DNA from 4 places in the Paenibacillus phoenicis genome. Region 3 is predicted to be linked to each of the others. Evidence: riboswitches for the same ligand, from Rfam matches in the RefSeq annotation. Region 3 holds a riboswitch; each other region holds the start of a gene.
What was found. A riboswitch is a leader RNA that binds a small molecule or an ion and turns the genes downstream of it on or off. The one in region 3 is predicted to bind thiamine pyrophosphate.
Positions count from the first base shown of each region.

Region 1: another riboswitch for thiamine pyrophosphate. It lies ahead of U9M73_RS20520 (ABC transporter substrate-binding protein); the one in region 3 lies ahead of tenA (thiaminase II).
Region 2: another riboswitch for thiamine pyrophosphate. It lies ahead of U9M73_RS10125 (thiamine phosphate synthase); the one in region 3 lies ahead of tenA (thiaminase II).
Region 4: another riboswitch for thiamine pyrophosphate. It lies ahead of U9M73_RS12695 (ECF transporter S component); the one in region 3 lies ahead of tenA (thiaminase II).

Region 1 covers NZ_JAYERP010000001.1:4,387,224-4,390,807, reverse strand. Annotated here, with positions in the region: gene U9M73_RS20535 (CcdC family protein) at 1-412, shown strand, start outside; gene U9M73_RS20530 (cold-shock protein) at 603-824, opposite strand; gene U9M73_RS20525 (cold-shock protein) at 997-1,197, opposite strand; TPP riboswitch at 1,504-1,616, shown strand; gene U9M73_RS20520 (ABC transporter substrate-binding protein) at 1,802-2,839, shown strand; gene U9M73_RS20515 (MTH1187 family thiamine-binding protein) at 2,897-3,190, shown strand; gene U9M73_RS20510 (ABC transporter permease) at 3,187-3,584, shown strand, end outside.
Region 2 covers NZ_JAYERP010000001.1:2,139,761-2,143,344, forward strand. Annotated here, with positions in the region: gene U9M73_RS10120 (FUSC family protein) at 137-1,060, opposite strand; TPP riboswitch at 1,282-1,384, shown strand; gene U9M73_RS10125 (thiamine phosphate synthase) at 1,499-2,143, shown strand; gene thiS (sulfur carrier protein ThiS) at 2,149-2,352, shown strand; gene U9M73_RS10135 (thiazole synthase) at 2,357-3,136, shown strand; gene thiH (2-iminoacetate synthase ThiH) at 3,140-3,584, shown strand, end outside.
Region 3 covers NZ_JAYERP010000001.1:1,628,868-1,632,451, forward strand. Annotated here, with positions in the region: gene thiD (bifunctional hydroxymethylpyrimidine kinase/phosphomethylpyrimidine kinase) at 1-182, opposite strand, end outside; gene thiM (hydroxyethylthiazole kinase) at 179-1,027, opposite strand; gene tenA (thiaminase II) at 1,093-1,779, opposite strand; TPP riboswitch at 1,935-2,038, opposite strand; gene U9M73_RS07680 (hypothetical protein) at 2,269-2,571, shown strand; gene U9M73_RS07685 (hypothetical protein) at 2,685-2,807, shown strand; gene U9M73_RS07690 (alpha-mannosidase) at 2,831-3,584, opposite strand, start outside.
Region 4 covers NZ_JAYERP010000001.1:2,692,433-2,696,016, reverse strand. Annotated here, with positions in the region: gene U9M73_RS12705 (DUF4097 family beta strand repeat-containing protein) at 1-37, shown strand, start outside; gene asd (archaetidylserine decarboxylase) at 80-877, opposite strand; TPP riboswitch at 1,059-1,170, shown strand; gene U9M73_RS12695 (ECF transporter S component) at 1,279-1,884, shown strand; gene U9M73_RS12690 (ABC transporter ATP-binding protein) at 1,884-3,509, shown strand; gene U9M73_RS12685 (energy-coupling factor transporter transmembrane component T family protein) at 3,506-3,584, shown strand, end outside.

The DNA of each region.
Region 1 (3,584 bases), 2.8 Mb from region 3:
CCGTCTGAAAGCCAGTCGTCGGCCTGTCACGGTGAAGAAAATCATCATTCCTCCTCTAGGAATGACAACCGGCCTCTTCATGTTTGTTGTGCCGGAAACGCACATTCCTCTCCTGTGGGGCGTAATCGCCTTCGCTTTCGGTTGGCTCCTGTTCTCCTATCCGTTGATTCGGACAACCAAGTTCGAGAACATCGGCGGCGAAATTTACGCGGAACGTTCCCGCAGCTTTATCTTTATCCTGATTGGACTGCTTGTCGTCCGTCTCTTGCTGCATGAGGCCGTAGAACAATACGTCTCCGTCATGCAAACCGCGGCGCTGTTCTTCCTGCTCGCTTACGGCATGATTATTCGCTGGCGGCTGTATATGCTCAAGCAATACCGGGCAATGACCGGGAATACCGCCTCCTCATGATTCACGAAACCGTTGCAGCACCTCAAACATATTAAATTTTCTATATAGATGCAATCCTTTTATGGAGATTTTATTTTTACATCACTTTCCAATCTATCACCCGGATGAATACAACAACAGCCGTACTCGCATGAAGCGAATACGGCTGTTGTTGCTCACCGCGCTCTCCGATTCCGGCAGCAGCTTTCGCCTATGCCTTCTTGGACGACGATCTTTGATCGGAGCTTGGATTGCTCAGTTGAGGGAGCATGCGCATCCCCATGACCATCTCGGACGAGCAGAGCGGACATACGGGGCTATATTCAAAGGTGAAATTGTCCCGCATCCACCCGTTGCAGTCATCGCTAGTGCAGGTCCATACCGGCGTATTTTCCTCAGGAATTTCCTCTAACGTCTTTTTACGGTAGTTCATAAATTCCCCTCCTCTTCAAGGTGAACGTTCCAACCAGGTGAATCGATGTAATTGTTGCAGCTTTATATGTACCATCAGAAGCGGACTTCTGAAAAATTAACCTCATGAATGATCTTCGCGAAGAAAAACTGCCCTTAATGCGAGCACGCATTAAGAGCAGTTCCTAACTAACTTACAGTTTTACAACGTTCTCGGCTTGCGGGCCGCGGTTGCCTTGAACCACGTTGAATTGTACGCGTTGGCCTTCGTCGAGGGTTTTGAAGCCTTCGCCGGTGATTGCGCTGAAATGAACGAATACGTCATTTCCGCCTTCCACTTCGATGAAGCCAAAACCTTTCTCAGCGTTAAACCATTTCACTGTTCCGGTTTCCATGGGGAATACCTCCTGTTTCAAGATTAACATGATTCATTTTTTTAACAGAAGTCGCTCAATAAAGGCTGACCCTTATTGAACATGCACCACTTGTATAAAAAAAATTCACACATTGAAAAAAGTTCCAGTTTTATAAAGTGACACCCTTTTCAATGCGTGAATGATATCCTCTTTCAAAACCATGATTTGAACTCATTATATCCTTTTGCCAGATAAAAAGCAAATCCCCTGGTTTTTGCAAGCTGGTCCGGAAAGACTGGACAAATCCAGTTGGCGAAAACTATAATGACAGATGTAATCTGCAGTCATATTGTTCAGGGGTGCTGGAATTGGCCGGCTGAGAGTGTATCCCTCCAAGATACTGACCCTTCAACCTGATCTGGATAATGCCAGCGTAGGGAGCCATACCATGGTGATGAACTTATTTTACATGTCATTTCCATTGCCTATTGCGTCCCGGATCCGGGACGTTTTTTTGTATCCGGAAGTTGGAAGTTACGCTTAAGGACGCACATCCAGGGTTATACCAAGAACAAGCTGCGGAAATCTACACCAACGAAGGAGAGTAGAAGTCGTGAAAGTTCAAGTACGTACCGCACTGGCCATGTTTCTCGGTTGCTTGCTGCTGATATTGTCCGCCTGCGGCGGAGCGAATGGGAACAGCGCCGGGAAGGCGAAAGCCGGAAACCCAAGCGGGCAAAATACCGAAGCCGCCGCACCAAATCAAGGTTCTAACACAGAGCTGCAAGATGTTAAAGTCGTGCTCGACTGGAGCCCGAATACGAACCACACCGGGCTTTACGTCGCCAAGGATCAAGGCTATTTCGCCGAGGAAGGGCTGAATGTGGACATCCTCCTGCCCGGTTCCGGCGGTGCTGAGGCGATGGTTGCCTCCGGAGAGGTGCCGTTTGGCGTCAGCGTGCAGGAGAACGTAACTCAAAGCCGGATCCAAGGCGTCCCGCTCGTCTCGATTGCCGCGATCATTCAGCACAATACGTCCGGCTTCGCTGCCCCCGTAGACAAGAATATTAAATCGCCTAAAGACTTCGAAGGCAAAGCCTACGGCGGCTGGGGCTCTCCGGTGGAACAAGCGGTGATCCAATCGATCATGGACCTGCAAGGCGCTGATGTCAACAAGGTGAAATTCGTTAATATCGGGGATGCCGATTATTTTACGGCAGTGAAGCGGGATATTGATTTTGCCTGGATTTTCTACGCCTGGACAGGCATTGAGGCCGAGCTGCGGGGCGAGCCGATCGACATGCTGTATGTCAAGGATTTCTCCGAGAAGCTGGACTACTACACCCCGGTACTCGTGACAAACGAGAAGACGGTCAAGGACAACCCCGAGCTGGTAAAGGCTTTTATGCGGGCCGTGTCTAAAGGTTACAATTATGCGATCGACCATCCGGAAGAAGCGGCGCAGATCCTGTTGAAAGCCGTACCGGAGCTCGACAAGGACCTGGTGGTGGCCAGTCAAAAATGGCTGAGCCCGAAATACAAGGACGATGCTCCGCGCTGGGGCGAGCAGAAGAAAGAAGTGTGGCAGAACTACTCCGATTGGATGTTTGATCGCAAGCTGCTGGAAAAACCGCTTGACGTAGATGCCGCTTTTACCAACGAGTTTTTGCCAAGCGAATAATTTACTATACTTTAACCCAATGATGCCAAATCCCTATTCGAAAGGATGAACCCACCCATGCCAAACGCGTTATTAAGCATTCAGATCATTCCGAAGACACCCAACGGCGAAGACGTCATTCCCTATGTAGACCGGGCCATTGAAGTGATTCAAGCATCCGGGGTCAAATATCAGGTGAACCCCCTGGAGACGACCATGGAGGGGGATCTCGACGAGCTGCTGGCCATCGTGAAGAAAATGAACGAAGCCGTCATTGAGTTCGGCAGTACGGGCATCATTTCGCAAATTAAAATTTCGTACAATCCCAAAGGCGTCAGCATGGATAAGCTGATTGAAAAATATCGGCCATGAATCTCCGCAGCCTTTGGCACAACATCTGGCCGCCCCTCGTGGCGGTCATCTTGTTTTTGCTGATCTGGCAGGGCGCTACCGCCTGGTTCCACATCGAGAAGTGGATTCTCCCCAGCCCGGTGGATATCGGTCGTGAAGCGGCTGCCGGTGCGGCCAGCTTAGGGGAACACACGGCGGCGACGCTGCGGCTGATGTTTATCGGCTTTGCCATCGGGACGCTCGTAGGCTTGCTGACGGCGTTTGTCCTGCATTATGTCCCGTTTCTGAAGGCGTCGCTATATCCGCTGATCATCCTAAGTCAAAACGTGCCAACCATTGCGCTGGCGCCGCTGCTGATGATCTGGTTTGGATTTGGCATCCTGCCGAAGATTATCGTCATTACGCTCGTCTGCTT
Region 2 (3,584 bases), 510 kb from region 3:
GCCCATTTCGGTTTTCTTGGTGCCATCAGGACACTATTTTGCTTAAAAAAGCAGGGATGCCCCAGAAGCCTTTAACGGCTCTTGGGACATCCCCTTTCTACCTGTTCGTTAGAAAATCGTAGGCACCATACCCACGTTACGATATTTTAAGCTCCGCTTTCGTCTGGAAACGACCCCGCTCCTTAATCGGAAGCGGTAATCCCAGCTTCTGCAGCTCAGCGTATATCCAATCCGCGTGGTACTCATAGACGGTTTCGATCTTGTACTGCTGCTCTTCACTACGGTTTCCTACCTCTGCTGAGTCGCTCCGTTCATGATCGGCCTCGACCAGCAACAGTCGATGCTCGGCAAGCAGCTGCTGCAAAATCACCAAATGCTCATAGATATGGCGATAGGATTCAATTTCTTTGCCGATGTGCTCCATCGATTCGCTGAGATCTCGAGTCAGATGGAATTCCTCTTTGCAAAGCTGATAATATTTCTCCAGGCAACCTAGCTCCGCACGAAAACTCTCCAAATCGACGACTTCCCGGCACTTCGTGATCTGCCCGAATAAATCGGCCATCCGCTTAGCGACGGCTTTCCGCGCCTTTTCCAAATCGGCCTCATGTTTAGGGGGGAAGACGACCAAATTGACGATCACAGCAACAGCAATACCAACCAATGTGTCTGTGATCCGGTTAATCCCATAAAAAATCGGACTTTCACCCGGCTGAAGATTCAACATGATAGCTAAAAAAACGATACACCCGATGGATATTGACTTATTCCATTTCAGCAAATTGCAGACATAGATTACGACGATGACGCCTAACGCGCAATACACCGCGTTCCCAGGCTCAATCATGGCGAAACCTGCACCCACGATCGCCCCAACAAACGTCCCCATCGTCCGATGTTTCCCGGCCGTAAATGAGTTGGTGACCGAATTTTCCATGGAAATGATCGTTGCGATCGCGGCGTAAAAAGGATACTCCAGGCGCAATAACGCTGCAACGATCACACACAAACAGATGGCTAGCCCTGTCTTGAGATTGCGTAAACCAATCGTCCATTTCAATCTCATCACTCCCCAATCAAGCTCCGACCGTATTATAGAGGATGTTTTTAATTCGCTTCAATTTAATTAAACATCACAAAACGGCTATTTTTGCGATAAATCGTGACATTTTCATGAAAATTTCTTGGAAACGGCTTAAAGCAGGCAGCTTAACACCAATCCAATTCAACGGTTGTAATTATCTGGATCCCCGTGTATAGTAAACATGACAATTCTAAATCGATCGACACTAGGGGAGCCGCAAGGCTGAGATGAATCGAAAGATTTGGACCCTTTGAACCTGAACGGGTTAAGACCTGCGTAGGGAAGTGGAGCGTAAAGCATGTATGAACCAGAACATAAGTCTATTTAGGCTTATTCCTTCTGTTGCTGAACTTAGCCCCCTCCTTGCGGAGGGGGCTTTTTTGCATTGGATTTCTAACCTGAGAGGGGATGAATATGACGAGCCAAAAATTAACGCTAACCGCACCCGAACTGCATCTGATCTCCATCTCTCCCATCCACGTATCCGAACTGCTCAGGGTATCCCTCAAGGCCCTTCCCTACTTGGATTACATTCATGTGCGGGATAAGCAGCTCACCGCGAAAGGTCAGCTGGAGATCATTCAACAAATGTTCGAATCAGGCATTCCGCTGAACAAAATTGTCGTGAACGATCGGCTGGACGTGGCCTTGGCCGCGCGGGCAGTGAATGTCCACTTAGCCGGCCATAGTCTTCCGGTGGACTCCGCTCGTCCGTTAGCCAGCGGGATGCGCTTGGGCAGGTCGGTTCATTCGGTGGAAGAAACGGTGCAGGCCGCCGTAGATGGAGCGGATTATTGCCTGTTCGGACATGTGTACGATACCTCCAGCAAACCCGGACTTCCCGGCAGAGGGCTGGAGGCATTAACTGCTACGGCGAAGGCTTGCCCGGTTCCGATGATCGCCATTGGAGGCATCCGACCGGATCAAGCGGGAGAGATCATCCGCTGCGGCGCTCAAGGGATTGCCGTCATGACAAGGTTGTTTCATGCACCGGACCCGGCAGAAGAAGCCCAAGCATATCGCGAGGCAATGCAGACAGCTTGGCTGGAAAGGGGGTGAACCACGTGCAGGTTCGTCTGAATGGGAAAGAGACGACGATCAACGAAAGCTGTGTCACACTGGCCGATTTATTAGCAGAGCCCCCATGGAAGGACCGAAAGCTGTTGGTTGAACTAAACGGTACAGTTATACGAAAGGAAGACTATGACGTGACCCCGTTATCGGATGGGGATCGTATTGAGCTAGTCCATTTTGTTGGGGGAGGTTGATCCTATGCAGGACTTATTCCATATTGGCGGCAAGGCTTTGTCCAGCCGTCTCTTTATCGGTACTGGCAAATATAATCGCAATACCTTAATTCCCGAAGTGATCGAACGTTCAGGAGCAGAAGTCATCACCGTCGCTTTAAGAAGAGTGAATCCCGATTGGGAGGAGGAAAATCTGCTGCATCATATCCCTTCGCATATGACGCTGCTGCCGAACACCTCCGGCGCCCGTAACGCGGAAGAGGCGATCCGCATCGCCAGATTGGCTAGGGCGGCGGATATGGGCAATTGGATCAAACTGGAGGTCATCCAGGATCAACGTTATTTGCTGCCAGACAACGTGGAAACCATTAAAGCAACCGAGGTATTGGCCGCGGAAGGGTTCGTTGTCCTTCCTTATATGAGCCCGGATTTGTCAGCCGCTCTCCGGTTAAGGGAGGCTGGAGCCGCTGCCGTCATGCCACTCGGGTCACCGATTGGCAGCAACCGCGGTCTGCGGACGAAGGAATTGATTCAGATCCTGATCGAGGAAGCAGGCCTGCCGGTGATCGTGGACGCCGGGATCGGCAAGCCGTCAGAGGCAGCGGAAGCAATGGAAATGGGCGCAGCGGCTGTCCTCTTAAATACGGCGATTGCAACCGCCCGCGATCCGCTGGGCATGGCTGAAGCGTTCCGCGCAGCCGTTATAGCCGGCAGATTAGCCCATCTGGCCGGGCTGGGACCGGTGGAGCAAAACGCGGTAGCGTCTTCCCCGCTAACCGGATTTCTGGATGAAGTGAAGGCCTAAGGGATGAGCTTCTATGACAAAATCCAATCCTGGGAAGGCTTCCCCTTTCCACAGCGGCTTCAAGGTTACAGCGATGCAGATGTATGGCGGGCGCTTAGCAAGCCTAAGCTTGATGCGGAGGATCTGCTAGTCTTGCTGTCACCAGCGGCTGATCGACATTTGGAGGAGATGGCCCAACAGGCACAGCGGATCACCCAAAGCCAATTCGGGAACGTGATCCAATTGTTTACCCCGATGTATGTGTCCGATTATTGTGTGAACCACTGTGAGTATTGCAGCTTTAGTTCGATCTATGATTTTCCACGAAAAAAATTAGACATGCAAGAGGTCGAACGGGAAGCTGAGGCGATTGCGGCAACCGGGATCCGTCATATCCTGCTGTTAACCGGTGAATCCCGCAAAGATTCCCCGGTCGAATACTTAAGAGACTGCGTGAAGGTGCTGCGCA
Region 3 (3,584 bases):
GCAGCTTCCGGAGGCAGCGGATAGACGTTGGACACGCCCAGCGTGTTCTGAACCGTCACGGCGGTGATCGCCGACATCCCGAATACACCCAGCTCCTGGAACGTTTTCAGGTCGGCCTGGATGCCAGCCCCGCCGCCGCTGTCCGACCCGGCAATCGTTAAGGCTCTAGCGATCTGGCTCATCCGACCCACCATCCGCCGGCTCCGGTCGCCTGAAATTCACGTACTGCCGCGTGCCCTTTGAGCGAGTGCGGGTGCAGCTTCGCCAGTTCGTCGAGGAACGCGATCTGGAAGCTGCCCGGGCCGGCCGAAGCCGTCCGCTCGGCGGCGCGGGACGCGGCAGCGCCATAGAACGCCAGCCCGGCGGTGCCGGCCAGCAGCAGATCGCGCTCCACCGCGGCGAAAGCCCCCAACACCGACGTCAGCAGGCAGCCCGTGCCGGTCACCTGGGTGAGCAGCGCGTCGCCGCCGCTCACGATCCGGCACTGCAGCCCGTCGGTGATGACATCTTCACGGCCGGTGATCGCCACGACCGTGTTCAGCGCCCGCGCGGCCCGCACCGCGAGCTCGGCCGCCTCGGCGCTCGCGGTGTCGCCGGCGTCGACGCCCTTGATCTCGCGGGATTCCCCGACGAGATGGGCGATCTCCGCCGCGTTGCCGCGCACGAGCGACACCTTCACCTCGCGCAGGATGCTCAGCGCCGACTCGGTCCGGAAGGCGGTAGCTCCCGCGCCCACCGGGTCAAGCAGCACCGGCACGCCGTGGGCGTTCGCCGACTGGCCGGCAAGGATCATCGCCTCCACCTGCGGCGTCGACAACGTGCCGATGTTAAGGACAAGCGCGCCGGCGATCTTGGCCATATCGGCCACCTCCTCCGGCGCATACGCCATGACCGGCGACGCGCCAAGCGCGTACAAGCCGTTCGCCGTAAAATTCGTGACAACCACGTTCGTGATGTTATGAACGAGCGGTTTCGTATTTTGCACCTTTTGCAGCACTTCGGATAGCTCTTTTTCCAGCAAACTCATATAAGTTCAACCTCTCTTTCGATCATTTGGCTTTGGGCATGGATGGATAGCGAATCGGCGCGGAGTTACAGCTGAAGCACCGGCACCGCAACCGGCCAATCTTCCAACCGATACGCCATATCCCAGAAGAGATATTCGAGCTGGCAGCTCTGCAAAAAATGCTCGGTCATGCGTTGACGCTCCGCCGCATTGGCGGTTTCCGCCCATTGGTCCAACGCCCGCATGAACTTCTCTGTGACGCCTCCTGCCCGTTGACCGTAGAAAGTGATCCACTCATAGTACGGATGCTCCGGCGTCGGCTGCACTTCCTCCAACAGCTTCTTGCCAATCTCCAGATAAGTCCACGGACAAGGCAGGAGCACGGCGTATATTTCTCCCAAACTTCCTTCGTGGGCCACCGTCAGCATATGACGGATATAATGATGAGCCGAAGGGGCTAGCGGAAAGCCTTGCAAATCTTCAAATTTCACCCCGGCCACCCGGCAAAAATTGTGATGCGGATGAATCTCACTGTTTAAAATGAAATCGATCTGTTGATTGAACAACGCAATCTCCTCGCGGGTCTGGCACTTGGAAATCGCGATCCCGTAAATTCGCATGTAAGCATTCAGATACTCAAAATCTTGCTTGACGTAATGAATGAGCTGTTCTTTCTGTAACCGGCCTTCCGCAATACCTCTGACAAAGGGATGATCAAATATCGCTTGATAAATTCCGTCCGCCTTCCTACGCAACTCTTGAGAAAATCCCAACTTCTCCACCTCCACAAATTTTGGCAAGGAAATCCTCTGAGAGGACAACGGCAAACCGAGCTGCCAGAGCACGCAAAAAAGCCGCTCCGTAGAGGGAGCGGCTGGATGAACCCTAGGCATACCGATATACTCATGGCAGCCTAAGCGCATGTCACTTGGGGCCGGCTCCACTTTCCTACGCTAGTATGAACTAGATCAGGTTCAAAGGGTCCAAGATGATCTCTTGTCTCAGCCGATGACGGCGCCCCTAGTGGATTTCCTATGCAATTCAATTATTACTCTACCGGTCCCTGCCTGGATTGTCAATCCCGTCCAGATGGTGGAATAGGTGGATCGTTTGCGTCTCTTCGTCTACACCAACCCCGCGCGGTTGCATAGCATAAATAACAGGGCACTCCTAGGAATCGATTTAGGATCGATTTCGGGATCGGTTCGACCTGTTCCGCATGACAAGCAACTGGACTCCATCAAGTTAAGGAAGGTAAAGCCATGAACTCAGCCGGAAAGAACAAGTCCTCGTCTTCCAGCAAGAAGAACGGCAAAAAAGGCGGCTTCCGGCCTAAAACCCCGGAATACACCGTAGCTGCGCTGCTGCTCTCCGGCAAACTACGCGTGGATTCCGTCCAGTTATACCGAAACGCGACCATGTTCGTCTCCTTGGTTGGCGAGTACAAAACGATCAGCAGCGACGCGAACGCCGATAAACTGCTGAATTTCCTCAATGAAAACGGGGATCTCACCATCAACGACATCATTAATGCCATGAAGAAAAAAGCGGACAGTTCCTCCTAATGCTGGCGTTCGTTGTCGTAAGCCGGAGTTGCTCCAAATGCCTGTTCATTTCAGCGGACGCCAAATGGAGATTGTACGCTTTGAACTTAATTACGATTACGGGGGTTTGCCACATGGGTCAATTTGACGGCGAAGGTTTTTCCGAATGGATTGTGATCATTATTCTGGTGGTTTTATTTTTCTATGGTTCTAACGATATTGAAACGCTAACAGGCGCCCCCACTTCCGACAACTGAGGAGGCGCCCGTTTCGCCCATCTTTATTTCAACTGAAGACGAATCGTCTTGATTTCATAAGGCGTCACTGTCAGCTCAATCGTATCTGCGGAGGACAGCTCTCCGGCCGGACGTTCCATCAGGTCGGTTTCCTGCCAGGACGCCACGGGCACTCCGACGTGTAACCGGACGCGGCCCCGGCCGCCCTTATATTCATGGAAACGGACGATCACGCTATCGTCGTCTTCCGCTTTTTTCACCGCATCGATGACGACATCCGCACTGCCGCTCGTTTGGAGCAAGGAGAACGACGTAGTATGAGCCGTACCTGGTGTAGCGTATACCGGTTGATTCAGGAGCGCTGCCGCCTGCACGGTACCGCCTTCGGACCAATCCCCCTCATGCGGATACAGCGCATACGTAAATTCATGCTCGCCGCGATCCGCCTGCGGGTCTGGGTACGTTGCCGATTTCAGCAGCGACAGGCGTATCACATGATCCTTAATGTCATGCCCGTACTTGCAATCATTCAGCAGACTAACCCCATAGCCGCGCTCCGACAAATCCACCCATTGATGCCCGACCGTTTCGAAGCGGGCGAAATCCCACGACGTGTTCCAATGCGTTGGGCGCTTCACGTTGCCATACTGAATGTCGTAAGTCGCTTCCGTCGCCCGAATGTCCACTGGAAAAGCAACCTTCAGCAGCTGCTGACGTTCCTGCCAATCCACCCAAGTCCGGAAATCGATCCGCCGGTTATCGGCATACAGAATCATCTGCTGGCGAATCGTCGAGCTC
Region 4 (3,584 bases), 1.1 Mb from region 3:
GCTGGAGACTTCCATCGGCAGCATTACGGTGCAATAAAGGGGAAGAGCCGGCCGAAGCCGGCGGGCGATGATCACTGAATTAGCTTGGTTTTGCGGAGTTAAACCGGCCCAGCGCTTCGCCCATCCGTACCTTCTGTCCGGGCGCAAGTTCAGGCAATGGGGTGAAGGTGCCGTTCTGGGTGAGCAGAACGACGGTGGATCCAAACTCGAAATAAGCCAGGTCGTCGCCTTGCTCCCAGGATTTTGCCGAAGGGTCGGTGTACTGGATGCTGCTCACGTTCATCGCGCCGACCTTCACGAGGGCGATTTCCCCATAGTCGTGGGAAATGTAAGTGATCAAGCGTTCGTTTCGGCACAACACCTTCTTCATATGGCGCATGCCAAAATCGTTCACCGGGTAGACCCGGCCTTTGATGTGCTCGCATTCCAGCTTCTTGCCCGTCACGGGTGCGTGAATCCGGTGATAATCGGTAGGACTCAGATAAAGAACAAAGGCGTAACCGTGTTTGTACAATTCTACACGAGGGGAGCCGTCCAGCAGCGCTTCCAAGGAATAATCCTGTCCTTTGACGTTCAAGATCGTGCCGGATTGCACCTCGCCCATAAACGTAATCAGCGCGTCCACTGGACTGATCATCACTCCCGGCTCCGCGTGCAGCGGGCGCATGCCCGGCTTTAATTTGCGGGTGAAGAACTCGTTTAACGTGCGATATTCCCGAAGCTCCTTCTCCGCTTCATGCAGCGGAATGCCATACGATTTTGCGAAAAAAGGGATCATTGCTCGGCTAACCCCCGAATGGGAGAACTTGCCCATCAACCGGGATAACCATTTCCGGGAGGAGAGCTCTGTCATCCATTTCATCCATGTCGCGGCCAAATCGCATCCTCCTAGTCTGTCCAGTAATGCTGCATTGGTATTGATGAATTCGTTGCCACTTCCGCTTATCTTGACACAGAATCAGGCCGAAATCAATACAGGACGGGTAACTCCTAGTTTACAGATTTGTACAAATTTAGGCTTGATGCCTGGGCGGAGTTGGTGTATGTTTATATCAATCGCATAGGGATACGGGGGCTTGAGCGAATCAGGCTGAGATAGCGGCATATTGCGCCGCGGACCGTTAATCTGATCTGGATAATGCCAGCGTAGAGAATCGATCGTCCGGGACTTTTTGTGCCTACGTGCGCCCCCGTGACCTGACCGCCGTCTGAGCTTATTCAGGCGGTTTTTTTTACGATGCGAGGATTTAAACCAAATGATCAAGAGGAGAGATGAAGATGTCGGAGGTTGTTCAAAAAAGAACGGGGCGTGGCCTCAAGCTAAGCGATGTGCTGGTGACGGTGTTGGTTTCGTTGGTGCTGGGCGTGGTGTATCACTTCTGGAGCTCGGTGTACAATTTGTTCTCCCCCCTGTTCTTCCAGGCCGATGAACTGGTGTACGGAATGTGGTTCCTGGCTGCAACGCTGGTGTTCTTGCTGATCCGCAAACCGGGGGTGGCGTTGATCGCGGAGGTCGCTGCGGCCCATGTGGAAATTTTGTTCGGCAGCGAATGGGGAGTTCAGCTGATTCTTTACAGCGTGCTGCAAGGCTTAGGGGCGGAGCTGGTGTTCGCTGCGTTCCGGTATCGGAAATTTTCCGGCTCCGTTGCTGCATTAGCCGGGATCGGAGCTGCCGTGGGTTCGGTTATCCCGGATTTCTTCTACGGATATGTGCAGGATTACGAGCCATGGCTCTTGACCGCCAAATATGCGATGCGGGCCGTCAGCTCGGCGCTGATCTGCGGGTACTTCGCTTATGCCGTCGTGAAGGCCGTAGAGGCGACAGGGGTTACGACGCTGCTGCGACCGGTTGATCCGAAAGACTATGCGGCGTTGAATGACTGATGCGGAAGGAAACGACGGCAGCTGAGGTCCGGGAGCTGCGGCTCAAGTTCCCGGGTGAAGACCGGTTTGTGTTTAAGGATTTGGATTTCTCGGTGCGGCGCGGGGAGCATGTGCTGCTGCTGGGTCCCAGCGGATGCGGCAAATCGACGCTGCTCCAGGTGCTGAGCGGCATCATTCCAGACTTGGTAGAGATTCCGATGCGCACGTCCGCGCAGCAGCTTCCCTCGTCGTGGCGCTTTCTGTTCCAGGATCCGGATACGCAGTTTTGTATGCCTTATGTGGATGAGGAGTTGGCTTTTGCCTTAGAAAATTTAGGCGTGCCGAAGCAGGATATGCCCGCGCGGATGCAGGCCGCATTGGCCAAGGTGGGCCTGGACCTGCCTGAGATCCATGTGCCGATCGATTCGCTGTCCCAAGGGATGAAGCAACGGTTGGCGCTCGCATCGGTGCTGCTTGGCGATCCGGAGGTGCTGCTGCTGGATGAGCCTTCGGCTTTGCTGGACCCGCAGGGCCGCGAGCAAATCTGGCAAGCGATCGCCAAGGTGGCCGAGGATCGCACCTTGATTATCGTGGAGCACCGGATCGAGGAGTTGACGGCACTGGGTCTCGTTGACCGCGTCGTGTTGTTTGGACCGGACGGGCAGGTGCTGGGCGAGGGGGCACCGGACGTAGTGTTTGACACGTACCGTTCCGAGCTCATTGAGTTTGGGATCTGGTATCCCGGCGTCTGGGAGGCGTATTTTGCCACCGAAGCCGGCCGTCGATTGCTAGAGCCGGTGAAAGATGAACGGCGATTGGATGGACCTGCCGCCGTGGAACTGACCGATTTTTGCGGGTTCCGGCAAGGGCGGCCGGTGATTGAAGTCGGGCAAGCCGCCGTGTATCCCGGGGATTGGATTGCGATCACAGGACCTAACGGTGCTGGGAAAAGCTCGCTGTTGCTCAGCCTGATCGGCTTGTTGCCATCAGAGGGAGCATTCGTGCTGCAGGGAAAGCGGATCGAGACAGGGAAGCTCAGCCGCCGTGCCCGCAGACGATTGCTGGAGTCGACCGCTCGTGAGATCGGATTTGTGTTCCAGAATCCGGAGTTTCAGTTTGTCGCCGATCGGGTGGTGGACGAAGTCGCCTTCTCGCTGAGGGAGGACGGACTTGGCGGCGATGCGCTGAACCGTCGGGTGACGGCGTATCTGGAGCAGTTTGGTCTAACCGGCTTGGAGATGCGGCATCCTTACCAGTTGTCGCTGGGCCAGAAGCGGCGTCTTAGCGTGGCTGCGGCTGCGGTGCGCGAGCAACGGCTGCTGTTGCTAGATGAGCCGACCTTCGGCCAGGATGCGGCGAACACGTTCGCCATCCTGCAGCTATGCGAGGCGTTGCGCCGGCGCGGGACGGCGATTCTTATGGTTACCCATGAAGAGCGGATTGCGGAGCAGGTGGCCACCCAGCATTGGGAGGTGCGGGACGGACGGCTAACGTCGCAGCGGTTGACCCGGCGGGTGGATCGATCTCCGGCAGGTGCCGGTGAGTCACCTGGATCAAATGGATCGGCCGGACGGGGAGCGGATACCACCTCCGCGAAAATCAAACAACACGGGAGTTCCGGTCCAGAGGCGGTGATATCAAGATGAGACGTTTTCTGACCCCGAAGCGGCGGACTTGGCTGCACCAGGCGAATCCGGCCGCCAAGCTGGCGTTGATGATCC